One region of the Effusibacillus consociatus genome, then DNA from elsewhere that is predicted to be linked to it. Evidence: predicted binding sites of a transcription regulator. Region 1 holds the regulator's gene; each other region holds the start of a gene.
What was found. Region 1 encodes LexA, which represses DNA repair genes until DNA is damaged. Its sites were predicted from a motif close to CGAACATATGTTCG; they were not measured.

Region 1 (3,111 bases):
AAGAAGTACAGAGGATGAAGGATCTTTCAGATGAAGAATTGCATGAGCTCCTGAAAAAAGAACTCTTCATCCATGGTCGTCCGGGAGTGTCCGGATCATTGATTCGGGGAGAATTATCCAGATTCTTCCACTGATATCATAATTCGGTAAAAGATATCTATCTGATTTTTGCAAAAGATATCGGTGTTATTTTGCAGCGGTAAAATTGCCGCTGTTACATATGCAAAGGGGGATCCACCTTGAATCGTCATTTCACCAGAGACGACATTGTACGCATGGCTAAGGAAGAAAACGTTCGTTACATCCGTTTGCAGTTTACTGATCTGCTCGGAATAATCAAGAATGTGGAAGTACCAATTTCACAATTGGACAAGGTTCTTGACAACAAAATGATGTTTGACGGATCTTCCATCGAAGGTTTCGTACGCATCGAAGAGTCTGACATGTACTTGTATCCGGATCTCGATACATGGTTAATCTTCCCGTGGGAAACTGAACACGGGAAAGTGGCTCGCTTGATCTGTGATATCTATATGCCGGATGGTACCCCGTTCGCAGGCGATCCGCGCGGTATTCTGAGAAAAGTTTTGGCTGAAGCAAAGGAAATGGGCTTCACCGCGATGAACGTTGGTCCGGAGCCCGAGTTCTTCCTGTTCCAGCTTGACCAGAACGGCAATCCGACCATGGAAGTGAACGACAAGGGCGGATACTTTGACTTGGCTCCGCTCGATCTGGGTGAAAACTGCCGTCGTGAAATCGTGTTAACTCTGGAGTCCATGGGCTTTGAAATTGAGGCTTCTCACCATGAAGTGGCAATCGGTCAGCATGAAATCGACTTCAAGTATGCAAACGCCATAACCGCAGCTGACAACATCATGACCTTTAAGCTGGTCGTGAAAACAGTTGCTCGTAAATACGGATTGCATGCTACGTTCATGCCGAAGCCGATTTTTGGAATCAACGGATCCGGGATGCACTGCCATCAGTCCCTCTTTAAAGGAAAAGAAAATGCATTCTATGATGAGACTGATGAGCTCGGTCTCTCTAAAACAGCAAGGCAGTATCTGGCTGGAATCCTTGCTCATGCACGTGGCTTTGCCGCAATTACAAATCCGACAGTGAATTCTTACAAGCGTTTGGTTCCGGGCTATGAGGCACCTTGCTATGTGGCATGGTCTGCAAAAAACCGTTCGCCTCTCGTGCGTATCCCTGCTTCTCGTGGACTTTCTACGCGTATTGAAGTTCGCAATCCGGATCCTGCCTGCAATCCGTATCTCGCGCTTGCAGTTATGTTAAAAGCAGGTCTTGACGGTATTAAGAACGAACTTCCGCTTCCGGATGCGGTTAACCGCAACATCTACGTGATGAACGAAGTGGAACGTGAAAGAATTGGAATTCGCTCTCTGCCTGGTTCCTTGAAGGAAGCTGTGGATGAACTTCTCGCTGATGATGTGATTCGTTCTGCTCTTGGCGAACATGCTGTCACCCACTTCGTTGAGGCCAAACTGATCGAATGGGATATGTTCCGTACGACAGTTCATGATTGGGAACGTGATCAATACCTTGCAACCTACTAAACCTGCCTGAATCGAAATATTCAACAAAAATGAAAGCCCGCCCCGACAAGTTGTCGGGACGGGCTTTTTATCTTGAAAGAAATCAATTAGGATACGTAGCGGAATACACCGATTACTTTTCCCAGGATCGTTACGTTTTTATAGCGTAAAGGTTCCATTGAGGAATTCTCCGGTTGGAGACGGATGTGATCCGCTTCTCTATAGAAACGCTTAACGGTCGCTTCATCATCCTCCGTCATCGCAACGATAATTTCCCCGTTTCGTGCGGTCTGTTGTTTTCGAACGATCACAAGGTCACCGTCATGAATCCCTGCTTCAATCATCGAGTCTCCTTCAACAGTCAAAAGATATAGCTCACCATCAGCTGCCATGCTAGCCGGGAGAGGGAAGTAGTCCTCGACATTTTCGACGGCAGTGATTGGGCTTCCGGCAGTTACTTTTCCAATTATGGGTACCATTACAGCGGAGAGGTCATGTTGTACAGCAGGAGTCTCCATGCCTAATACTTCGATCGCCCGGGGTTTAACCGGATCTCGTCGAATAAGACCTTTTTGCTCCAACCGTGCAAGGTGACCGTGGACAGTCGAACTTGACGCAAGGCCTACAGCATCCCCAATTTCCCGCACGGAAGGGGGATACCCTTTCTTGCGAACTTCATCTTTAATAAAATCCAGAATCTGTTGTTGGCGTTTGGACAACTTCATAGCCAAAATCTCTCTCCTAACTGTACTAGAAATGGAAACGTTTCATAGACTCTTATAAACGAATTATATCATGTGGTGGAAAAAAATACAAACATAAGTTCGATTTTTGTATTGACACGAACTAACGTTCTGGATATGATGAAGATAATCGAGAACGAATGTTCGGGAAAGGGGATTTGTTTATGTATACGTATAACCATATTCTGGGCGAGAATATTCAGCGGAAGCCTCAGAAGAAAGTGCAAGTTTTGCTTATTGGATTGATCGCAATTCTATTTGTGGGGATTGGACTTAACCTTCTTTGGGGAAACGAGGCATATGGCAGCAATGAAGAGGTTGTGGTAGTTGTACAACCTGGCGATACTCTTTGGTCCATCGCGAATGAAAATTACCAAGGGAAAGATATACAGGAAGCAATTTATTACATAAAGAAGGCGAACCGTTTGAAATCGGGGAATCTTCAGATCGGAACGGTACTTCATCTTCCTGTCTTTTGACGTTTCGCTTCACCTTGGATTACCAAATCCGGATTGCAAACAAAACAATTTGGAGTAGAACAAGTACCAGTTTGGACAAGGTTCCGAGAATAAATCCGATTAACGATGCGAACCCGACTCGAGCAATTTGACCCGCTTTTTGCACCCGAATTAGTTCACCAGCCATGGCTCCGACAACAGGACCCGCCAAGATCCCAAAAGGCCCCATCACAAACGGCCCGATCAGCATTCCGATTGCGGATCCCCAAATTGCTTGTTTGGAGCCACCCGCTCGTTTAATCCCCAAGACACTTGAAACCCAATCGGCCAGAAAGTTCAATGCGATCAGTAAAG
Region 2 (3,111 bases), on a different contig from region 1:
GTGAAATGCCCTGCTTAATTTCTGACTTGAACTCACTCCGGCTTTCCTCGAAGAGTGCACTTTCAAACCAAATAGTATTGAAATCCCTTTCTATTAAATCAGCAGTACAGGTCATTAGATTGTTTTTTGTTTTACTTTTATGTTGTTCCAAGAGCACTTGAGCAGCCTTGGTTTCATATTTTTCATACGCATAATCCGAGGAGTCAATCATCGATGCGAAATGTCTCAATAAATCGGGCCAATTTTCGGTGGACAGATACCTCAAAGGTAAGCCTGATCCAACGAACAAAAAAGGCAGTGATTCAGATTGCTTTAGAATTTCCTCCAACTGTTTGTTTGCATCCATTCTGGCCACCCCTCGTTCTTCAAACCTACTTTATACAATACAGCTTTATGTAAAATTTTGAAAGATAGGAAGTGGATAATGGTTAAATTTACTTAAATGGCCCTCTTTTATTTTTTTCTATTGTAGGAGATTGCAGCATTTTGCAACCGATTGAACAGAGCATTAACAGGTACCCTATATGTATCTCCGAATTTCAATGCAGGGATCTCCCCTTTGGCTGCTTTCCTCAGAACGGTTGAGTAGACCATCGGGCCTAGTTCTGCGTTTAATATCTCCTGGACCTCATACAAATTTACAAACTGGGTAGCCAGATCGATTTCCATTGGATCTACAGTCGTCTTATGTAGCTGCACTACTTTGGAGAGCAAGTATCGATTCAGTTTCTTTATCTCCGGATCAAGCTCAGCATCCTTATGAAGGATATCCAGCATGGTGGAATAATCGACTCGGAAGAGTTTTGAGAGTTGGTCTGCTGTACAGTAAATAGGCGTCATCTGGAAAGCCTCCTCTTCGAAGACTTTCGTCAACCGGTAGTGAGATGCCTGCAAAAAAAGAGGCCGTTTGGCCTCACTTCTTTGTTTTATAAACCGTATTAAGGAAATCTCGAAGAGTTTCGATTTCTCTATGGTTTAAGATAATACATTTGAAGGAACGTACCCTTCTTCTTCTAAACTATCCGCTTCAAAAATAATCACTTTTTGTCCGACATCATATTCATCGATGTAAGTTGCAACTTTTGCACCTTTCCAGGTATCAAGTACAACAGATTTGGAATCCCTTAACACGTGATCCTCTCCTTTCTTCAATCAATACGTTTTATTCAAACTATCCCCTTTTTATGATTCTTCTTGGCTTCTCTCCGCTTTCTTTCCTTCGCCTCCTTTTCCGCTAAAATTTCCTCTCTATTTTTTACCATTGAATACAAACGTACGTTCGGAATATAATACAAAACACACGTTCTTGAATGGGGATGAGAGTGATGAAATGGATTTATGGTCTCATCGACATGCAAAGCTTTTATGCGTCATGTGAGGCAGCTTCCCGGCCTGAATTCGCATGGGCACGCCGCGAGAATGACGACTCGACTGATCCGCCGCTTGTCGTGTCCGGTGACCCGGAGAGAAGATCCGGCATTATTCTGGCGGCAACGCCCACAGCCAAGAGAGCCGGTATCGAAAATGCCATGCGGCTTGGAGAAGCGCTGCAGCGCTGTCCCGGGGTGATCGTTGTCAAACCCCGGATGCAGTTCTATCTTGAAACCAGTGTTCGCATCCAGCAGGTAATTGAATACATGTTTCCGCTGTATGAACAGTTCAGCGTTGATGAAGCGTTTTTTGCTTTCCCCCATCCGTCAGCGCTGTTTCCCGATCCGGTCGACGCTGCCTGTGAATTAAAGGGGGCTATTTGGGATTTGTTTCGGATTCGCTGCCGGATTGGCCTTGCACACAACAAATGGATGGCAAAAATGACAAACAAACAGGCGAAAACACATCCGGACGGGATTGTCTGGTGGACAGAACGGGATGTCCAAACGAATCTCCACAGTTTGTCCGTCTTCGATATGTGGGGACTGAAGCGCCGGGCAGAAGTTCTGTATTACGAATTCGGCGCTCGAACAATTGGAGATGTTGCACAAATCCCGGAAGTTAAACTGCAACGTCGATTTGGGGTGTGGGGGACGGTGATCCACCGATGGAGTCACGGTCAGGATTTTTCTGCGATGAATCCTGATTCCTATGATGTGCCTCATAAGGGAATCTCACATCGCACCACTTTGCCCAGAGATTTTTATAAGCGTACAGAGATCATTATCGTCATTCAAGAACTATTGGATGAGGTCTGTCGCAGAGCGAGATCTGCAGGTCAGAAAGGCCGGCGTGTGGGTCTCGGCTTGACTTATGAATCACTTCAGGGCGGATTTTACAAAGCGAAAACGCTTAACTTTTGTTCCAATGAATCCCATGATCTGTATCCGTTTTTACTGGAGTTACTTGACAAGTGGTGGACCGGTGACGGTGTGCGAGCCGTCAGTGTTTCACTTGATCTTCTGCAAAAGTCGGATGCACTTCAACTGTCGTTGTTTGAAGATGTGATAAAAAGGAACAGTTTGTCCAAAACGGTTGATGACATACGAACAAAATACGGCGAGACCAGCATCATGCGGGCCGTCAGCCTCCAGGAAGCTGGTCAATTGTTAGATCGGAGCAAAAAGATCGGCGGACATTACATGTAGAAAGGAGTCAAACCTAATGCGAATTACCGACGGCAACATTTTTGAAGCGATGAGACTCGTATTGCCAGAACACAGAGAACGGATGGAAACAATGAAACGTGAGCTGCAGCGGCAAGAGAAACCAGTCCTCAGCGAAGACAAACTGGCGGAGATGAGCGTTCTACTCAGCGAAGCAATTCAAGACGATAGGCTCACTATACTGACCGTGTATCACCCATATGGCAATCAAGAGGTTCGGTTGTATCCGCAGCGAGTAGACCAAGTCACCAATCGGCTGATTGGCGTGGATCCCTTCGGCGACCCAGAATCCGTAAAACTTTCGGATATATTGGATGTAACAATGTAACACTATCCTCATGGAAAAAGAAAAACCAAATTCAGGGTGATCTAATGAAGCCGCACGATGTTATAAGGCTTATGGGTCGGTTCACAGACCAAATAATCGAAGAGGATGATTGGCGCTCAACGAAATGGAAGTGCTCCAAGTGCAAAACAGAATATCACTTCGAACAACCGGCTCCTAACCCGGCCC
Region 3 (3,111 bases), on a different contig from region 1:
TAGGTTTGCCATTATGATCAACTCCTTTTTCCCTTCTTCTTGCAAGTATACTCTCTTTCGCGGGCATCATTCTGTAATCGTGCTGACAAATATGCTATCATCTTATCGAATTGGCTTTTTTCAGTTTTAACGGGGTGATCTTATGGATATGCAAGCGTTACTGGTGTTCGAAAGGGTTGCCCGGGAACGGAGTATCTCCGTGGCGGCAGCAAGCCTTGGGCTTTCCCAACCGACGGTTTCCGCTCGTATACAATCTCTTGAGACCGAATTGGAACAATCCCTTTTCGATCGAACCTCGCGAGGGGTGGAGTTGACGAAAGCGGGAGAGGTGTTTCTGCCGTATGTCCAACGGGCTTTAGAAGTTCTGCAAGAAGGCAAAGAGGCTGTCCGCTTGGAAGGAAATCCGGTTCGGCGTTTAACAGTAGGAGCCACTGCTGCAATTGGAGCGTATCTGCTCCCTCCGGTGATCCATTCCTTCACTCTGGAGCATGACGTGGACATCGTGATGTATACGGGGCATTCTCACCAGGTCCTGCAGATGCTCTTGGACGATGTGGTACAAGTCGGCTTCGTGATCTCGGCTCCTGTTCGAGCTGGCATTAAGCAGATTCAAGTTTATCAGGGACCCATTCTCGCTTTCGCGTCTCCTGCACATCCACTAACCCGTTCCGAGTCCTGCCGTTTGGCTGATTTAAAGAATATGCAGCTGGCTATGGTCAATTGGGGACCGGGCTATGAAGACTTTCTGTCGACCTTGACACAGGAAATTGGGCACCCGCCACGCGGACTGGTGAAAGTATCACCCGTTGAAGCGGCTAAAACACTTGCGGCCAGCGGTGGTGTTATTACCTTCCTGCCGGAACTGGTTGCAAAACCCGAACTCGAACGGGGAGAGTTGGTGCCGGTTCCGATTGCAGACATGCCCCAGATTGATTGGTCTTTATATCTTCTTTACAGAGATCGCAAACTTTTGGACCAGACGGTGGAAGAGTTTATTTCCTTTGTTCCGAAGGTTTAATGGGACGAAAAGCGATCGATTCGAAGGACAACTGTTCCTTTTTCTCTTCTGCCGGCACTTTGGCGCTTTGCCTATAAGCGACTCCAGGATAAACATCATCTCCATCGGCAAAAAATTCTTTTGTATAGCCCCAATGTTGAAGGATCGGGCCCATTTTTTCCTGGAAGCGCTTTGCATACCTCTCCTCCACATAGGTTCCTTTGTAAAGATTGCGGTAGGAAGCAACGGTTTCCGGAAAATGGGCTTCCAGCTGCCCGAAAAACCATTGCTTGACTTGGGGTTTCAGCCGCAAGATCGAAGGAACGACAAATGAAGCGTCAGATTCCCGGGCAGACTGAACCAACCGCTTCAACATCGGAACATCATCTGTTAAAAACGGAAGAACCGGCGCCAATAAGATCCCCGTTCGGATTCCCGCTTCCCGCAATTTCTTTACTGTGTCAAACCTTGCCTGAGGGTGTGGCGATTCAGGCTCGATCGAACGCCATATTTTAACGTCCAATGTGTTGATTGAAATCTGGACAGAGCAATCCGCATAACGGTTCAACTCCCGCAGCAGCTCGATGTCCCGCTGAATTAAGGGGGATCTTGTTGTGATGGAAGTTGGAACACGATAGAAGGCGAGAACCTCCAAAATTTGTTTCGTGAGTTCCTGCTGTTTCTCCAGTGGTTGATAGGGATCGGTCGCTGTGCCGACCTGAACCCGGCCTCCCCTCCACTTTCCCTTTGCCAGTTCCCGACGCAGTACAGCCGGAGCATCCTCTTTCACGAACAAATGGGTACGGAACGAATCATCTGCACTCATGCCAATAAATTCATGAGTATTTCGGGCGTAACAAAATGCACATCCGTGCGAACAACCACGATAAGGATTAATCGACCAGGTGAAGGGCATCGCGGGAGTTGTAACGCGATTCAGCACTGTTTTGCTTTTGATCTTGAACAGGCGGCGATTGCTCATAAGATCCTCCATTGTACGAACTTGCGTTCGGAACATATATTCGTATAGTAACACATCCTTCAACTCACTTTCCAGTACACTTTTATCCAACTTGGCAGGTAATTTCCGTAAAAACCGTGATCTATGCCTGCAAATCTTTCCTGTTTCGCATACATGGATCAAAAACAAAAGAACGCTACCATGAGCGTCCTTTCACCCGCATCTTATGAAACTTTCACGCATAATTGCATACCATCTTCGCTGTGTCCCCGAGACATCACGCAAATCATCCACCAGCTCGCAAGGCACGTCTTCTTCTCCAATTTTCTTCACATACCGAAGCTTTTCCGCCGCCCTAAGCGAGCGCACATTCTCTTCCTCAATACAAAAATACACCCGATCCACATCCGTCCGTTCTTCAAAAACCAGGCGGAGCATTGCCTCTTTGGCAGCTTGATTCACTCCCGTTCCCCACACTTGTGGCACAAGCCAGGTACCAAGAACTCCGTACGCTTTTTCCGAGTCCAATTTCCGAACCTGGATCAGTCCGACAATCTGATCCCCCAGACATACAAGCCGGGAGATCGACCATCCCAGAACTTCTTCCGCCAAGTACCCATCGAAGCCAGTCCGACTGATCCGGAGCAGCCGGTGAAGTACATCCGCATGCTCGGGCCCCAATTCTCGCAATTCAATCATAGTGACTTTTCCTCGATTACCGGCGAACCGGCGGTCCTTTCCTGTCTCCGGCTCCAATGATCAAATCAAACATGCGGACTTTGAGCAGCGATTGGAAAGCGATCAGAATGAAAGGGGCGAGCAGCAATCCGATGAATCCCGCCGCGGTATAACCCGCATACATCACCACGATGGTTGCAAGCGGATCAAGCCCAATCGTATTGGCCAGGATGCGCGGCTCCATCACCTGACGAACAATCACGATCAAACCATACACGATCAACAAGCCTACACCAAGACGGGTATCACCTGTAAACAGGGAATAGAGTGCCCACGGCACAAACAGGGTACCGGTTCCCAACAAAGGAAGAATGTCAAGAAAAGCGGCCAACAGCGCCAACGAGAAAGCGTACGGAACATGCAGAATCAGCAGCCCGGCCAGAACCTGCACGGCAGTAATTGTAATCAGGATCGC
Region 4 (3,111 bases), on a different contig from region 1:
TTACATGATCTCGATCTTAACCAATTTCTTCGGAGATACTTGATGAACACCGTCATCGCTTTCAAGCTGCAGTTTTCCGTTCTTCAGGATGGGGCCCCCTTCCCATATCACATTCTGAAATGGATCAAACAAGGTCACCCTGATTTTGCGGCCATGTTCCAATGCTTCCTGTAGAAGATAGTTCAGTTCGTACCATTTCATCTTCGGACAGCATAGGTTGCTTCCGTTTTTTTGATTCCTGCTTCGAACGTTCCATGAGTTCCCTGTGTTCCGGCAGCACGAGCCGCATCGCCTCGAAAATGTTGCCGTCGATAATTCGCATGGTTTTCCCCCTGTCCGTTACATATAGTGGCCGCCGATCTTTTTGCTTCTGTCTGCCAATTGCCCCGCTTGTTTGAGGCTGATGGCCCGCATGATACTCGTTTCCCCGTATTTTGCCCGAATGTCATCCATCGCTTTGGATAGGCTGTTGCGTTTTATCACATCGTCTACCAACGAGAGTTGAAGTGCATTCGACTTTCGCAGCAAATCAAGTGAAACGGTGACAGCTCTCACACCGTCCCGGGTCCACCAGCGGTCCAGCAGGTGGAGCAAAAAGGGGTATAACTGATTCGCTTCATCCGAATAAAAGTCGATTGTTTTCGTTTTAAAAAATCCGCCCTGAAGTCCTTCGTAAGTCAACCCGAGCCCCACACGCCTGCCTTTCTGTCCTGCAGCCCTTGCTCTTCGACAGACCTCATCCAGCAATTCCAGTATGACAACGGTAACCTCCTCACGCTTATAAAAGTCTTTGGGCAGCGCTGTAACGCTTCTCCAAGCCGCATGGCATTTTCGATTCCCGCTTTCTTGGCCGTAGGCGTTGCCGCTAAAATAATACCCGATCTCAGCTGAGGATCACCGGATACCACCAGCGCCGGGTCGGTGGAGTCATCGTATTCGTGCCGATCCAATGCAAATTCAGGCCGGGAAGCTGCCTCACATGACGCATAAAAGCTTTGCATGTCGATGAGACCATAGATCCATTGATTACCTCTCTTCCCCCACCCATCTTCTCAGTAACCCCTGCATCTCAGCGTCCAGCATCGACCGCATAAAAACAACTTCATGCACACGTCCGTTCCATCGGTATTGGATCCAGATATCCAGAGGCCGGTTGTGGCGTTCAAGTATGGAAATGTCTTTTTGCCGGAGCTGCTGTTTCAACCCTCGCATCTGTTGGGAAATTTGCTGTTCAAATATTTCAAGTTCGAGAATCTTGCGAATCACAGCCGTGACACGCATATCGCACCCCCAAACACGAATATATGTTCTGGTATGGGTATTATAATCTCTTCGTTTGGATATATGCAAACAAATGTTCTCTGGAAATAATTTCTGGTGTGAAGCAGGATTACGGTAAAGTCCGGAACCTCTAAAGTGTATCGTCTGCTAAAGACGTTATGGGTGCCAGGACTTGTTTCAGCAGCTAACGTTCTTCCGTTCTCGAATGCCATGACAGATGGGAAAAGCTAGGGACTCGTCATCGTGCTGCGATGGGATTGATCGAGCGAAGCGATTCTCTTGTGCTGGTCGTTTCCGAAGAGAGCCCGATTAATTCGGTGGAATGACCGGAGGCACCGGAACATACATGCCGCATATACTAACCGAGGGTGGTATCAGGAAGGAAGGTGATCCCCAAGATGGAGGATTACATCTGTCTGGAATGCGGCAAGTTCTATGATGGAGATGAGGACCGCCGCCAAAAAAATGTTTGTCAGGAATGTGAGGAAGCGTCCGACAGCTAAAGCCCCATTACGCGACGATTGCGTAATGGGGCTCTTTATTATTGACCGGTGCTGCTGCCGGGACTTTTCGATTCAGTGCCGGAACTGCTGTCCTTACTGCTGTCCTTACTGCTGTCCTTACTGCTGTCCTTACTGCTATCCTTGCCGCCGCTGGCCGGCGATTCGGCTCCGCTGCTGCTGTTTCCGCCAACCGGGTTGCTTTGACCGGCACCAGGTTTTTCTTCCTTTGAAAACGGTGAAGAAGGATTCAGGTCAACCCCTTTTTCCTCCTTACCGGTCGAATCGGCGGGTTTCGTGCCTGTACCTCCTCCAGAGCAAGCTGTAAGTCCTCCCCCCGCCAGTAAGGCCGCAAGAGTAACCACCATCAATTTCTTCACAGATACCTCCCCTTTCGCTTCAGGATCGTTATCTTGCACATCTTCATGTTATCTGCAAAATATAACCATTCCATTAGCAAAAAGGGATTGATCATTTATCCTTTTATTAAAAATTTATGATCCTGCTGATCGGTACCGATTTCGTCAACAGTGGGCATCCAAAGAGTAAAAGTCGTTCCTTTCCCCAACTCGCTGTGAACCGATATTTTGCCTTTATGGAGTTCCACCAGTTCTTTGACGATGGCAAGCCCCAGTCCGGTTCCCTTATTGGATTTCGACCGTACACGATCTCCTTTGAAAAACCTTTCCCAAATCCGCTCCAAATCGTCTTCGGCAATTCCGGTTCCTGTATCCGCCACCACGATTTTCAGTTCGTTTCGTTCCCGGGCGGCAGTCAATTCAATCGTACCGTTTTCGGTGAATTTGATCGAATTATTCACCAGATTCTTGAGAATTTGCATCACCCGGTGCTTGTCCGCATAAAGTTTAGACAGGTTTTCACCGGCGGACACTTTCACTTGAACATTCTTTCTCTCAGCCTCCTGGCGAAACGAAAAGGCTACCTTCTTCATCACTTCCGCAATATCAACCGGCGCTTTAAACAGAGTGACTTCCTTGTTCTCCAGTTTGACGAGATCCATCAGATCGTCCACCAGACGATTCAAATGCAGGGTCTCTTGGTACATCACGTAAAGATACTTTTCTCTCGCTTCCTCATCTTCCACCAACCCGTCTTGCAGCGCTTCCAAAAATCCTTGTATCGCCGTAAGCGGGGTGCGGAGCTCATGTGAAATGTTGGCGAGAAAATCACTGCGGACCTGTTCCAACCGGATGCGATCCCTTTCCACCCGTTCGAGTTTTTCGGCCAGCGTATTAATGGTTTGAGCCAAATCCCCTATCTCATCGGGGTCTTGAATGTGAACTCGCTTGCTGTAGTTTCCCATTCCAAT

Region 2: a site for LexA is predicted at 1,269-1,282, ahead of ACFO8Q_RS15435 (DNA polymerase IV). Genes of this name have one in related genera too.
Region 3: a site for LexA is predicted at 1,996-2,009, ahead of ACFO8Q_RS10230 (SPL family radical SAM protein). Genes of this name have one in related genera too.
Region 4: a site for LexA is predicted at 1,298-1,311, ahead of ACFO8Q_RS04815 (YhjD family protein). Genes of this name have one in related genera too.

The regions. Positions count from the first base shown of each region.
Region 1 is NZ_JBHSHC010000016.1:58,047-61,157, forward strand. Features, by position in the region: gene ACFO8Q_RS03205 (MerR family transcriptional regulator) at 1-134, shown strand, start outside; gene glnA (type I glutamate--ammonia ligase) at 276-1,577, shown strand; gene lexA (transcriptional repressor LexA) at 1,664-2,281, opposite strand; gene ACFO8Q_RS03220 (LysM peptidoglycan-binding domain-containing protein) at 2,464-2,778, shown strand; gene ACFO8Q_RS03225 (DUF456 domain-containing protein) at 2,798-3,111, opposite strand, start outside.
Region 2 is NZ_JBHSHC010000112.1:106,912-110,022, reverse strand. Features, by position in the region: gene ACFO8Q_RS15450 (SIR2 family protein) at 1-346, opposite strand, end outside; gene ACFO8Q_RS15445 (DNA-binding protein) at 454-840, opposite strand; gene ACFO8Q_RS15440 (hypothetical protein) at 976-1,131, opposite strand; gene ACFO8Q_RS15435 (DNA polymerase IV) at 1,326-2,579, shown strand; gene ACFO8Q_RS15430 (YolD-like family protein) at 2,596-2,925, shown strand.
Region 3 is NZ_JBHSHC010000086.1:51,935-55,045, forward strand. Features, by position in the region: gene trxA (thioredoxin) at 1-12, opposite strand, end outside; gene ACFO8Q_RS10225 (LysR family transcriptional regulator) at 143-1,018, shown strand; gene ACFO8Q_RS10230 (SPL family radical SAM protein) at 993-1,979, opposite strand; gene ACFO8Q_RS10235 (GNAT family N-acetyltransferase) at 2,172-2,657, opposite strand; gene ytvI (sporulation integral membrane protein YtvI) at 2,674-3,111, opposite strand, start outside.
Region 4 is NZ_JBHSHC010000028.1:51,726-54,836, reverse strand. Features, by position in the region: gene ACFO8Q_RS04830 (hypothetical protein) at 1-201, opposite strand; gene ACFO8Q_RS04825 (DinB/UmuC family translesion DNA polymerase) at 340-747, opposite strand; gene ACFO8Q_RS04820 (Y-family DNA polymerase) at 678-1,001, opposite strand; gene ACFO8Q_RS04815 (YhjD family protein) at 1,027-1,281, opposite strand; partial or broken gene ACFO8Q_RS04810 (diadenylate cyclase) at 1,453-1,607, shown strand; gene ACFO8Q_RS04805 (hypothetical protein) at 1,823-2,161, opposite strand; gene ACFO8Q_RS04800 (sensor histidine kinase) at 2,257-3,111, opposite strand, start outside.